One region of the Kosakonia radicincitans DSM 16656 genome, then DNA from elsewhere that is predicted to be linked to it. Evidence: predicted binding sites of a transcription regulator. Region 1 holds the regulator's gene; each other region holds the start of a gene.
The links. The regulator Fur, encoded in region 1, represses iron uptake genes when iron is present. The targets are predictions, from matches to a motif close to ATAATAATGAGAACNACTATCAA.
Positions count from the first base shown of each region.

Region 2: the regulator Fur is predicted to act here: its motif matches at 1,104-1,126, upstream of sufA (Fe-S cluster assembly scaffold SufA).
Region 3: the regulator Fur is predicted to act here: its motif matches at 1,713-1,735, upstream of efeU (iron uptake transporter permease EfeU).
Region 4: the regulator Fur is predicted to act here: its motif matches at 2,027-2,049, upstream of ftnA (non-heme ferritin).

Region 1 covers NZ_CP018016.1:3,979,883-3,983,039, reverse strand. Annotated here, with positions in the region: gene Y71_RS19210 (beta-N-acetylhexosaminidase) at 1-1,384, shown strand, start outside; gene fur (ferric iron uptake transcriptional regulator) at 1,491-1,937, opposite strand; gene fldA (flavodoxin FldA) at 2,227-2,757, opposite strand; gene ybfE (LexA regulated protein) at 2,921-3,157, opposite strand, start outside.
Region 2 covers NZ_CP018016.1:3,144,956-3,148,112, reverse strand. Annotated here, with positions in the region: gene Y71_RS15050 (alpha/beta fold hydrolase) at 1-608, opposite strand, end outside; gene sufA (Fe-S cluster assembly scaffold SufA) at 1,167-1,523, shown strand; gene sufB (Fe-S cluster assembly protein SufB) at 1,532-3,016, shown strand; gene sufC (Fe-S cluster assembly ATPase SufC) at 3,034-3,157, shown strand, end outside.
Region 3 covers NZ_CP018016.1:3,506,573-3,509,729, forward strand. Annotated here, with positions in the region: gene efeO (iron uptake system protein EfeO) at 1-773, opposite strand, end outside; gene efeU (iron uptake transporter permease EfeU) at 823-1,656, opposite strand; gene Y71_RS16960 (NupC/NupG family nucleoside CNT transporter) at 1,933-3,117, shown strand; gene Y71_RS16965 (DUF3574 domain-containing protein) at 3,155-3,157, opposite strand, start outside.
Region 4 covers NZ_CP018016.1:2,142,245-2,145,401, forward strand. Annotated here, with positions in the region: gene tyrP (tyrosine transporter TyrP) at 1-725, opposite strand, end outside; gene Y71_RS10490 (YecH family metal-binding protein) at 1,105-1,344, shown strand; gene ftnA (non-heme ferritin) at 1,385-1,882, opposite strand; gene yecR (YecR family lipoprotein) at 2,086-2,418, opposite strand; gene Y71_RS10505 (RpiB/LacA/LacB family sugar-phosphate isomerase) at 2,663-3,157, shown strand, end outside.

The sequences.
Region 1 (3,157 bases):
CGATTACATCGACATACTGAAGTACGCGAAAGCGCGCCAGATTGAAGTGATCCCGGAAATTGATATGCCGGCACACGCCCGTGCAGCCGTGATCTCAATGGAAGCGCGCTATGAGCGCCTGATGAAAGAGGGTAAAGAGAAAGAGGCGAATCAGTACCGTTTGCTGGATCCGACGGACACCTCTAATACCACCGGGGTACAGTTCTATAACCGCACTGGCTATCTGAACCCTTGCCTCGATTCGTCGCGCAATTTCGTCGATAAAGTGATTGGCGAAATCCAGCAAATGCACAAAGAAGCGGGTGTACCGCTGAACACCTGGCATTTTGGCGGTGACGAAGCGAAAAACATCTATCTGGGGGCGGGTTATACCGACCAGAAAAAACCGGAAGCGGGCAAAGGTATCATCGATCAGAGCAAGCAGGACAAACCGTGGGCAAAATCTCAGGTCTGCCAGACTATGGTTAAAGAGGGTAAAGTTGCAGATGTTGAGCATCTTTCCAGCTACTTTGGTATTGAGGTCAGCAAGCTGGTGAAAGCGCACGGTATCGGTACCATGCAGGCGTGGCAGGATGGCCTGAAAGATGCCAAAAATGCCGCTGAGTTTGCCACCGATCACGTCAATGTTAACTTCTGGGATACGCTCTATTGGGGCGGTTTCGATTCAGTAAATGACTGGGCGAACAAAGGGTTCCGCGTCATTGTCTCGAACCCGGACTATGTTTACCTCGACTTCCCGAACGAAGTCCATCCGGCGGAAAGCGGCTACTACTGGGGCACGCGCTTTAGCGATGAGCGCAAGATCTTCAGCTTTGCGCCGGATAACATGCCGCAAAATGCTGAAACTTCACTGGATCGTGACGGCAATCCATTCAGCGCGAAATCGGATAAACCGTGGCCTGGAGCCTATGGTCTTTCTGCTCAGCTGTGGAGTGAAGTGGTGCGTACCGACAACCAGATGGAATACATGATTTATCCACGCATGATTGCGGTCGCAGAGCGTGCCTGGCACCGCGCCGGTTGGGAACAGGATTATCAGGCCGGGCGCGAGTACAAAGGCGGTGAAACTCATCTGGTCGATGTAAAAGCGCTGGATAAAGACTGGAGCCGCTTTGCAAATCTGTTAGGCCATCGTGAACTGGCAAAACTGGACAAAGCAGGCATCAACTACCGTCTGCCTGTACCGGGCGCGCGCGTGGTTGGCGGCAAGCTGGAAGCCAATACCAGCTTCCCGGGAATGGTCGTGGAATATTCTACGGACGGCGGTAAAAACTGGCTGCGCTACGATAATAAAGCGCGTCCTCAGGTGAGCGGGGAAGTGCAGATCCGTACCGCCAGCCCGGACGGTAAACGTTTCAGCCGTGTGGATAGCGTGAAAGCGTAATTATTGCTGAAGTAACCTGCCCGGCAGCGCAAACCTGCCGGGCATTTTTGTTTTTGAAGGGCAAAAAAAAAGCCAACCCGAAGGCTGGCTTGAGTATGAAAAGGGATTATTTCGCGTCGTGCGCGTGTTCATCTTCGCGGCAGTCACCCTCGGCGCAGTGACCGTACAGGTAAAGACTATGGTTCGTCAGACGAATACCGTGTTTCGCGGCGATTTCGCGCTGGCGCGCTTCGATGGAATCATCACTGAATTCGATCACTTTGCCGCAGTCGAGGCAAATCAGGTGATCGTGGTGATGCTGCTGAGTCAGTTCAAAAACGGATTTCCCGCCTTCGAAGTTATGACGGGTCACAATGCCGGCGTCATCAAACTGGTTCAGTACACGGTATACTGTCGCCAGCCCGATCTCTTCGCCCATGTCGATCAGTCGTTTATATAAATCTTCCGCACTGACATGATGGTTATCCGGTTCCTGAAGTACTTCCAGGATTTTTAACCGAGGAAGCGTGACTTTCAGGCCAGCCTTCTTTAATGCGGTATTGTTGTCAGTCATGCGGAATCTGTCCTGTTGCTATACGATTCACTTCCTCAATGGAAGTTAGAAGGAATGCACCTGGGATAATGCGTCTCATTATAGAACTGCCATGGCTAAATGAAAACTGCAAGTCCTCAAGTAAAGTAAGCTTTTAAAACGTGGTGTCACCAGCAACTCCTGTGCTTTATGACACCACTTTAGCAGGGCTTATTGTACAGCGATGGAGAAAAAAGTTAAAAATTTGTAGCAATTATTTCCATTGCTTTTACCTATTAATACCACGTAACCCACAGATTACGCCGTAAAATCAGGCGTTGATGATGTCATCAAGATGCAGCTCTTCGCGAACTTGCTTAACCCATTTTTGCACGCGTTCTGCGGTCAGTTCTGGCTGGCGATCTTCGTCAATGGCCAGACCAACAAAATGGTCGTCATCCACCAGACCTTTAGAGGCTTCGAAATGGTAGCCTGCAGTCGGCCAGTGGCCCACGATGGTCGCGCCGCGCGGCTCAATAATATCGCGGATCGTACCCAGCGCATCACAGAAATATTCTGCATAGTCTTCCTGATCGCCGCAGCCAAACAGCGCAACTAACTTACCATTAAAATCAATGTCTTCCAGCGTCGGGAAGAAATCATCCCAGTCGCACTGCGCTTCGCCATAATACCAGGTCGGAATGCCGAGCAGCAGAATGTCATATCCTTCGATATCTTCTTTGCTGCTTTTGGCAATGTCATGTACGTCGGCAACGTCCTTACCAAGCTGACTCTGAATCATTTTCGCAATATTTTCGGTGTTGCCGGTGTCGCTGCCGAAGAAAATACCTGTAATTGCCATGAGTAAAATAACCTCTTGAAACCTAATGAATATGATGGTGGCGCTACGCCCACAGATAAGGGCAATCATAGCAGAACAGAGAAGCGCGCGAAAACAGCTATCGCCGCGGAGTGCACTGTATGACACATGAAAACGTAGAAATAAGAGAGGTGATTCGGAGTAATTACTTTCCGCGCAATGCGCTCAGCTGTGCCAGCAGCATCTCTTCGATAAGTTCGCTGCGGCTCATGTCGCGCGCATCGGCAAGTTCGTTTAATGCATCAACGGCTTCAACATTCAGTTTTAGCTCGACGCGTTTAAGCCCACGAACTTTATCGCGTTTTAATTGATTGCGTTTGTTGATGCGTAACTGTTCATCACGCGAGAGCGGATTCGTCTTCGGCCGTCCCGGGCGACGCTC
Region 2 (3,157 bases), 830 kb from region 1:
GGACAACGAATGGAATCCAGCACTGACAGCCTGTCCGGGCGGCCAAAAATCTGTTTACCGAGCGGAACGATACTGCCGCGCAGTTGTTCCGCTGTGAGTGAAGAGAGATACGCGGTGAGCCGCTGGACATCCGCCGGTGCGGCATGCTGCGAATAAAATTGCCCGACAATGTAATCCAGCATAGCGGGCGGAATGAAACCGGCGGTGTCAATGGCGTTGAGCATGCCAAAGTAGCGCTCGCGCGCTTCACTGGTTTCATCACCGATAAAAGTATCAAACAGCATTAACGCTTTTACCCGCTGCGGCGCGGCAGCGGCCAGTTCGGCTCCCCACATGCCGCCAACGGACAACCCCATCACCGCGAACTCCTCAATCTGCAACGCATCCATCAGCGCCAGATGATCGGCGGCCAGATCCGCCAGCGACGTTGTTGATGCGGGCAGGGCGGGAGAATCGCCGTGGCCCCATAAATCCGGCGCTATCACGCGAAACTGTTTAGCCAGAGCTTCAATCTGCGGTGACCACATCGATTTATCGAACAGATAACTGTGGCCGAGTAAAACGGGAAATCCTGAACCAGTATCTAAATATGACATCGTTGCCTTCATTAACTCTCTCCATGTTTGCAGGGCGCTGCCCGGATTTAAACCAGGCGATATCTTACAGGAGATATTTTCGCCACGTCGGCTGAGAAAATCCTAATTGCAGAGAAACGTCTTAAGCCGTGAGCAATGCGTTCCCGGAAATGGTGCCGTCTCTTCCATCGCGATTTATGTTCATACCACTATGGATTTTATGGCGATTGTCGAAGATGAAAGGGGAAAGTGGAGCCTGTGCGTCAGTTCGGTGATGCCGATAACTTTTTGATAATCCGCTACGTTTTTAATGCGACTTTTTTTTCGATCCTATCTCAAAAATAGGTATTGCCTATACATCTTATCTTTTTCACCGGACTGTCTGCGGCTGGCTATTTAAAGTCATTATTTATCAATTTATTAAACAATTTTTCACTTATCTGTAATGCCTTTCAGCAACGTCTATGCTTATAGCAACAGCCAAAAAAGGGGCTACCGGGGGAATAACCCTGCGGGAAAGAGGTTGAAGTGAGAATTATTATCACTAACATAGCATCAAGCCCTTCGAATCTGGTGATGTGAGGTAATGCGATGGAATCATTTAATCCGGAAGATTTTGCGTGGCGCGGGCTGACCATGACGCCTGCCGCTGCTGAACATATTCGTACGCTGGCCAGCAAACAGGCCGGCGTGCTGGGCGTGCGGCTCGGCATTAAGCAGACCGGCTGCGCGGGCTTTGGTTATGTGCTGGATACGGTGACGGAACCGAATGCTGACGATTTGCTGTACGAATCCGAAGGCGCGCGCCTTTACGTTCCGCTTCAGGCGATGCCCTTTATTGACGGCACGGAAGTGGATTATGTACGTGAAGGGTTAAATCAGATCTTCAAATTTCATAACCCGAAAGCCCAGCATGAATGCGGCTGTGGCGAAAGCTTTGGGGTATAGGCGGTACTATGTCTCGTAATACTGAAGCAACTGACGATGTCAAAATCTGGACCGGTAACCTCAATTATAAAGAGGGGTTCTTCACGCAATTAACCACCGATGAGCTGGCGAAAGGCATCAATGAAGATGTCGTGCGGGCGATCTCGGCGAAACGTAACGAGCCGGAGTGGATGCTGGAGTTCCGCCTGAATGCCTTTCGCGCCTGGCTTGAAATGGAAGAACCGCACTGGCTGAAAGCGCACTATGACAAGCTGAACTATCAGGACTACAGCTACTATTCGGCCCCGTCCTGCGGTAATTGCGATGACACTTGCGCCTCGCAGCCGGGTGCAGTGCAACAGACGGGCGCGAATGCCTATCTGACCGATGAAGTGGAAGCCGCGTTTAACCAGCTGGGCGTACCCGTGCGTGAAGGGAAAGAAGTGGCGGTAGACGCCATTTTCGACTCGGTTTCCGTTGCCACCACTTACCGCGAGAAACTGTCGGAGCAGGGCATTATTTTCTGCTCGTTCGGTGAGGCTATCCACGATCATCCGGAGCTGGTGAAAAAATACCTCGGCACAGTTGTGCCGTCGAACGATAACTTCTTCGCCGCGCTGAATGCTGCTGTCGCCTCCGATGGCACGTTCATTTATATCCCGAAAGGCGTGCGTTGCCCGATGGAGCTGTCCACCTATTTCCGTATCAATGCGGAGAAAACCGGCCAGTTCGAACGCACTATTCTGGTGGCCGATGAAGGCAGTTACGTCAGCTATATCGAAGGTTGCTCCGCGCCGGTGCGCGACAGCTACCAGCTCCACGCGGCAGTGGTGGAAGTGATCATCCACAAAGATGCCGAAGTGAAATACTCCACCGTGCAGAACTGGTTCCCCGGCGACAACAACACTGGCGGCATTCTTAACTTCGTCACCAAGCGCGCGCTGTGCGAAGGCGAAAACAGCAAGATGTCGTGGACGCAGTCAGAAACCGGTTCGGCCATTACGTGGAAATATCCGAGCTGCATTCTGCGCGGCGATAACTCCATTGGCGAGTTCTTCTCCGTGGCGCTGACCAGCGGGCATCAGCAGGCCGATACCGGCACCAAGATGATCCACATCGGCAAGAACACCAAATCGACCATTATTTCGAAAGGGATCTCGGCCGGGCATAGCCAGAACAGCTATCGCGGGCTGGTGAAAATCATGCCGACAGCGACGAATGCCCGCAACTTTACCCAGTGCGATTCGATGCTGATCGGCCCGGACTGCGGTGCGCATACCTTCCCGTATGTTGAATGCCGCAATAACAGCGCCCAGCTTGAACACGAAGCCACAACCTCGCGCATTGGTGAAGATCAACTGTTCTATTGCCTGCAACGCGGTATCAGCGAGGATGATGCTATCTCAATGATTGTTAACGGTTTCTGTAAAGACGTCTTCTCCGAGTTGCCGCTGGAATTTGCCGTTGAAGCGCAAAAACTGCTGGCTATCAGCCTTGAACACAGCGTCGGTTAAGAATTAAAGGATAATAAATGTTAAGTATCAAAGATTTGCAGGTAAGCGTTGAAGATAAAGCAATCCTGCGCGGTTTGAGTCTGGACGTTCGTCCTGGTGAAGTGCATGCCATCATGGGGCCGAACGGTTCCGGGAAAAGTA
Region 3 (3,157 bases), 470 kb from region 1:
GAGGGCGGGAAAGCCAGTTCGTTAATGCGCGTTTGCAGATCCAGCACATCGCTGTTGAGCTGATCGGCATATTTGCCCATCTCTTTGGTGCTGTTATCGCCAAACAGGGCTTTTTCCAGGCGGTGGAAACCGGTGAACTTCGGATCTTCCGCTTTGTGCTCGTAATCATCTTCACGGGCATCAATCCTGCCATCCAGATCGGAGAAGAGTTCAGCAATCGGTTCGATACGTTCATAGTGCTGGCGAGTTGGCGCATACAGCGCTTTCGCTTTTTCAATATCCCCGGCTTTTACTGCATCGGTAAAGGCTTTCGTGCCGGAGACCAGTTGCGCGGTTTCCGCCACGACATAGGCTTTATAATCAGTAATGGCCCCGCTCAGGCTCAACAATGCATCGTCTTTTGCCGCATCCGCAGTTGCCGAGCCTTTGACCACCAGTTTCCCTTTCGGGTTGGTGAGCAGGCCGCAGGTCATATCATATTCGCCAGGTTGCAGATTGGCGGTCAGCTTCTGGCTGAATCCCGGCGCGATGTTTTCACGCTCTTCCACCACCATCACGCCTTTGAGAATCTCCCATTCCAGCGCTTTCTGGCTGTGGTTGATGATAATGAACTGCGTTTTGCCCGCGTTAACGGTCAGGTTCATCGGCTCACACTGCTTGTCCGTTACCGTGACCTTCACCTGCGGAACATCCGCAGCCTGTACCCCGAAAGCGCAAGACATCAGCGCCGCGATCCCTACCTGCAAAGCACTACGACGAAAATGAATAGCCATGACCCTTCCCTTAAATAAGTATGTTGTAACTACGAAGCTGTGCATATCCTCAGGAAGCCGCCTGCGAAGGCTGCGCTCTTGAGCGTGGAGGCAAAACAAATAGCACCAGCACCGGAATCAGGTAGGCAAAGTAGACAAAGACTTCGCTCACGCTCGGTGCTTCCTGATAACCAAAAATGCCTTCCAGCAAGGTACCCGTCAGCGAATGCGTGGTAAGCACGTTGCTTAAATCGAAAGCCACATCCTGGAATTGATTCCACAAACCGGCTTCATGGAAAGCGCGGATAGCGCCCGCGGCCAGACCGGCGGCCACCAGCAGGATAAACAGGCTGGTCCATTTGAAAAATGCGCCGAGATTAAGGCGGATCCCGCCCCAGTAGAGCAGAAAGCCCAGCACCACGGCCGTTGCCAGCCCAAGTATTGCGCCAAGCGGCGGCCAGATACCGAGATCCTGCTGGAATGCCGCCAGCAGAAAGAATACCGATTCCAGCCCTTCACGCGCGACGGCGAAAAAAACCATCAAAATCAGCGCCCAGCCGTGATGATTACTGCGCGCCAGCGCGTTATCCACCGCCTGCTCAAGCTGCACTTTGACGTTGCGCGACACTCTGCGCATCCAGAACACCATCCAGGTGAGGATCACCACGGCAATCACCGCAACAATCCCCTCAAACAGCTCCTGCTCTTTTTGCGGAAACTCGCCGGTAGTTTCGTTGATGGCAATCCCCAGCCCCAGACAGAGCGCGGCGGCGAGGAAAACGCCAATCCACATCACCCCGATCCAGCGTCCGCGCTGGGTGCGTTTCAGGTAGCTGGCAATCAGACTGACGATCAGCGCCGCTTCGAGGCCTTCACGCAACATAATAAGAAATGGAACAAACATGGAGAACGCCCCTGGTGTCATGTGCAGTCAACGGTTGCAAAGAAAAGCAAATTGCATTGATAGTGATTATCATTACGCTAACGAGAAACTCAAGCGAAATATGACAAGAATAATAACTGAATGTAAACGGCTGGCAGGCTACCCCAGGCGAAGCGGCCCTTATGCAGAAGTAGTTGAAATAAAGCGATAACTTAGCTTACAAAGCATTAACTTTATGTTTACCGCATCTCGCGGCTATGGCTAAATACTCCCCCATTCACCTGCAAAATTAGAGATATGATTAACTTCCTACACTTTCTGCTGGCGCTGGCGGTGATCCTCGCACTCGCCTGGCTGGTAAGTTTCGACCGGCGGCAAATACGTTTTCGCTTTATTCTGCAATTGATCGTCATCGAAATGGCGCTGGCCTGGTTCTTCCTGCACGCGCAAAGCGGATTAACGCTGATTAAATATGTTTCCGGTTTCTTCGAAGTGCTGCTGAAATTTGCCGGTGAAGGCACGGGTTTTGTTTTCGGCGGCATGAGCGAAAAAGGGCTGGCATTTATTTTCCTTGGCGTGCTGTGTCCCATCGTTTTTATTTCAGCGTTGATCGGCATTTTGCAACACTGGCGGATCCTGCCTGTTTTCATTCGTCTGATCGGCACCCTGCTGTCGAAACTCAATGGTATGGGCAAGCTGGAATCCTTTAACGCCGTCAGTTCGCTGATTCTGGGTCAGTCCGAAAATTTCATTGCCTACAAAGGGATACTTGCCGACCTCTCTTCACGTCGCCTGTTTACCATGGCCGCCACGGCAATGTCGACGGTTTCGCTGTCGATCGTCGGCGCCTATATGACCATGCTGGATGCGAAATATGTGGTCGCCGCGCTGATCCTGAATATGTTCAGCACCTTTATTGTCCTGTCGATCATTAATCCCACGCGCCCGGAAGCGGAACCGGAAATTAAGCTGGAAAAACTCCACGAATCGCAAAGTTTCTTTGAGATGCTCGGCGAATATATTCTGGCTGGTTTCAAAGTAGCAATGATTATTCTGGCAATGCTGATCGGTTTTATCGCCCTGATTAGCGCCGTCAACGCCCTCTTCTCTGCGCTATTCGGTATCAGTTTCCAGCAAATTCTCGGCTATGTTTTCTATCCGCTGGCCTGGCTGATTGGCATTCCGCTCAGCGATGCGCTGCAGGCTGGCGGCATCATGGCCACCAAGCTGGTCGCTAATGAGTTTGTGGCGATGATCGAACTGCAAAAAATCGCCGCACAGATGACGCCGCGCGGATTGGGAATTTTGTCAGTGTTTCTGGTGTCATTTGCCAACTTTGCCTCAATTGGCATCGTCGCAGGCGCCATTAAGGGGCTGAATGAGCAGCAAGGCAATTCCGTCTCCCGCTTTGGCCTGCGCCTGGTCTACGGGGCAACGCTGGTGAGTCTGCTCTCCGCCGCTTTTGCGGGTGTTGTGCTGTAAGTGATTTACCCCTCTCCTGCGGGAGAGGGGCTTCAAATCA
Region 4 (3,157 bases), 1.8 Mb from region 1:
GAATCAATACTGCCAAGCGTTGCGAGCTGCCAGAAAATATAGGCCACCAGCGGAATGGCGCTGCCGATGATAAATATCTTGCGCAATTTGCGGATATCGCCGCCCATATAACTGACAATGCTCGGTACGCTACCGTGAAAACCAAACGAGGTGAAGATCACCGGAATTGCCGATAGCGCCAGTCCTTTTTCCAGCGGCATGGTCAGCAAATTCGCCTGGTGGACGTGCGGCATTAACAGCGCCAGCATCACCACGAGGAACAGGAGTTTGGCGCTGAAAAGAAAGCGGTTAAACAGATCGACAAGCGAAGTACCAGCGCATACGACACCACCGGCAACAAGAGTGAACAGCAGCACACCGGCGACTGGCGAAAGCGCAACGTTAAACCACTGGCTGATGCTGGACGCCAGCAACTCTCCTGCGCCGCTGATGTACGCTGCGGTCAGCGCGTACATTAAGAACATCATACTGAAACCTGTTATCCACTGCCCATAGCGCCCAAGATAACGCCTCGCCAGCGAGCCCAGACCGGTATCGGCAGGAACATGCTGATAAACCTCCAGCAAGAGCAGGGCGGTGTAACACATCACCGCCCATAGCGCGATAAGTAACCCGAAAGTGGTGGCAAACCCAACGCCAGCTGCTGCCAGCGGCATTGCCAACATCCCTGCGCCGATCGTGGTACCGGCGACGATAAAAACACTCCCAAGTGTTCGATTCTTCACGCTTTCCTCTGCAACAAAACACACTACCAGCCTAAACTGCGGCGCAGATTAAGATAATTCAGTAGTTTCGTCAAACGACCGTTACATAGAGTGTAACGATACATTTACGGTATTTTTTGAGCCATCTGTACAAACGAATACTGATGGTGAAATTTTGCCCAAGGGGTTAAAGGAAGATGAGTGGAGCATCGAAAACGGTGAGTAGTTAACCGATCTCTTTTTCGATCATGGCATCGCGCTGGAAACGGAAAACTATCGCTACTGCTGTCAGGCTGTAAATAAGCAGGACTGGTGCTGGACCAGATGCATGTAAACCTGTCTTAACGCAACATCTACAGATAATGTTGTGTTTATGATGCACCTTTTGTGAGGAGGATTTATGGCATCAATACATGGTCATGAAGTACTGAATATGATGATTGCATCAGGCGAACATTACACCACAGAGAGTCTCGCTGCGGCCATTACGGCCCGCTTTGGGGAAACGGCGCGTTTTCATACTTGCTCAGCAGAGGGAATGACGGCGGCGGAATTAGTGACCTTTTTAGCGGAGCGCGGAAAATTCATTCCGGCTGAAGAGGGGTTTTCCACTCACGAAAGTAAAATCTGCAAACATTAATAAAAACGGCGGTAAAGAGTATTATTTACCGCCTGCGTAATTAGTTCTGCGTATCCAGCGTCGCCAGTTCTTTATCGATGAAATACAAACCTTCGCCGCTTTTACCCGCCAGCGTTAATTTATCGATAACAGATTTAAACAATTTCTCTTCTTCGTGCTGTTCGGCAACATACCATTGCAGGAAATTAAAGGTTGGATAATCCTGAGAGGTCATAGCAACGTGCGCCAGTTCATTAATTTTCTGCGTGATCAGTTGTTCATGTTCGTAAGTGGCGCGAAACAGCACATCCAGCGAGGCATAATCAGCAACCGGCGACTCGATAGTATTGATGCGCGGCAGGCTGCCGGTATCCGTAAGGTAATCAAACAGACGCTGCATATGCGTCATCTCTTCCTGCGCGTGGCGGCGCAGGAAAGCAGCGGCGCCTTCAAAGCTGTGGTAGCTGCACCATGCGCTCATCTGCTGATAAAGCAGGGAAGAAAACAGTTCCAGATTCATTTGCTCATTTAGTTTTTCAATCATCTCTGCTTTTAACATGGCGCGGCTCCGGAAAATATAAAAATAGAATAGTGGAGCGGCCACTATAATTTGTTATTTAATTATTTGCAAAAGGTTAAATGAAAAAACATTTATTCACGAAGTGAATGAGAATAACACGCATTGCAGCGGTTAATTAAATAAATGAGAATTGTTTTGATTATTAATAAATGTGCAGGCCAGCATGATTGCTGGCCCGGCAATTACCAACTGCCCGTGGTATGGGAAAAGGCCATGCCGCGGCACTGATATTGAATAGTGACTTTTGTATTCATGCAAACCGAACCGCTGATCAGGCTACACGTTTCGATCGGTTGGCCGAAAGGCACTGCTGTAGCATAACCCATCTGCTGGCACTGTTTGTTAGCCGTTCCTTGAGCGGTGTATTGGTCGTAATTCGCGGTTTGCATCATCGACCGGTTATAGCTCAGACGCACCAGTCCACTGGTGGTATCGACACTGCTGACTTCCGCCTCTTTGGTGAGGGTACAGCCAGCAAGCAGGAGCAGCGAGGCGGCAACAAAAATTTTCTTCATGAAATCACTCTGATTCATTTTGGCATGTTCTCATCTTAACGTGCGGATCGGAGGGCAATCGGCAGAATAACCCGTGGAACTGGCACTACTAATCGCGACGGTGAAACGACGGGGGAGTGATGCAAAACTGTGAACCCGCTTTTGATTTTTAAAACCATTTTTCATTAAATTTGAAAGTATGTTTGGCAGATAGTATGGTTTATCCAACCTTTGCTATCTGAAGCATGTTCACAGGAGATCAAAAATGAAAATTGCACTGATGATGGAAAACAGTCAGGCGGCTAAAAACGCCATCATTCTGAAAGAGCTGAAAGCCGTTGCCGATGAAAAAGATTTTCCGGTGTTTAACGTCGGCATGAGCGACGAGAATGACCATCATCTGACCTACATCCACCTGGGTATTATGGCGAGTATTCTGCTGAACGCGAAAGCCGTGGATTTTGTCGTCACCGGCTGCGGTACCGGGCAGGGTGCGCTGATGTCGCTGAACATTCATCCGGGCGTGGTGTGCGGCTACTGTATTGATCCAGCGGATGCGTTTCTGTTTGCCCAGATCAACAACGGTAATGCGTTATCGCTGCCGTTTGCGAAAGGTTTTGGCTGGGGCGCGGAACTGAACGTGCGCTTTATTTTTGAGAAAGCCTTTACCGGTCGTAAAGGGGAAGGTTATCCGCCGGAGCGTAAAGAGCCTCAGGTACGCAATGCCGGGATCCTGAACCAGGTGAAAGCCGCGGTGGTT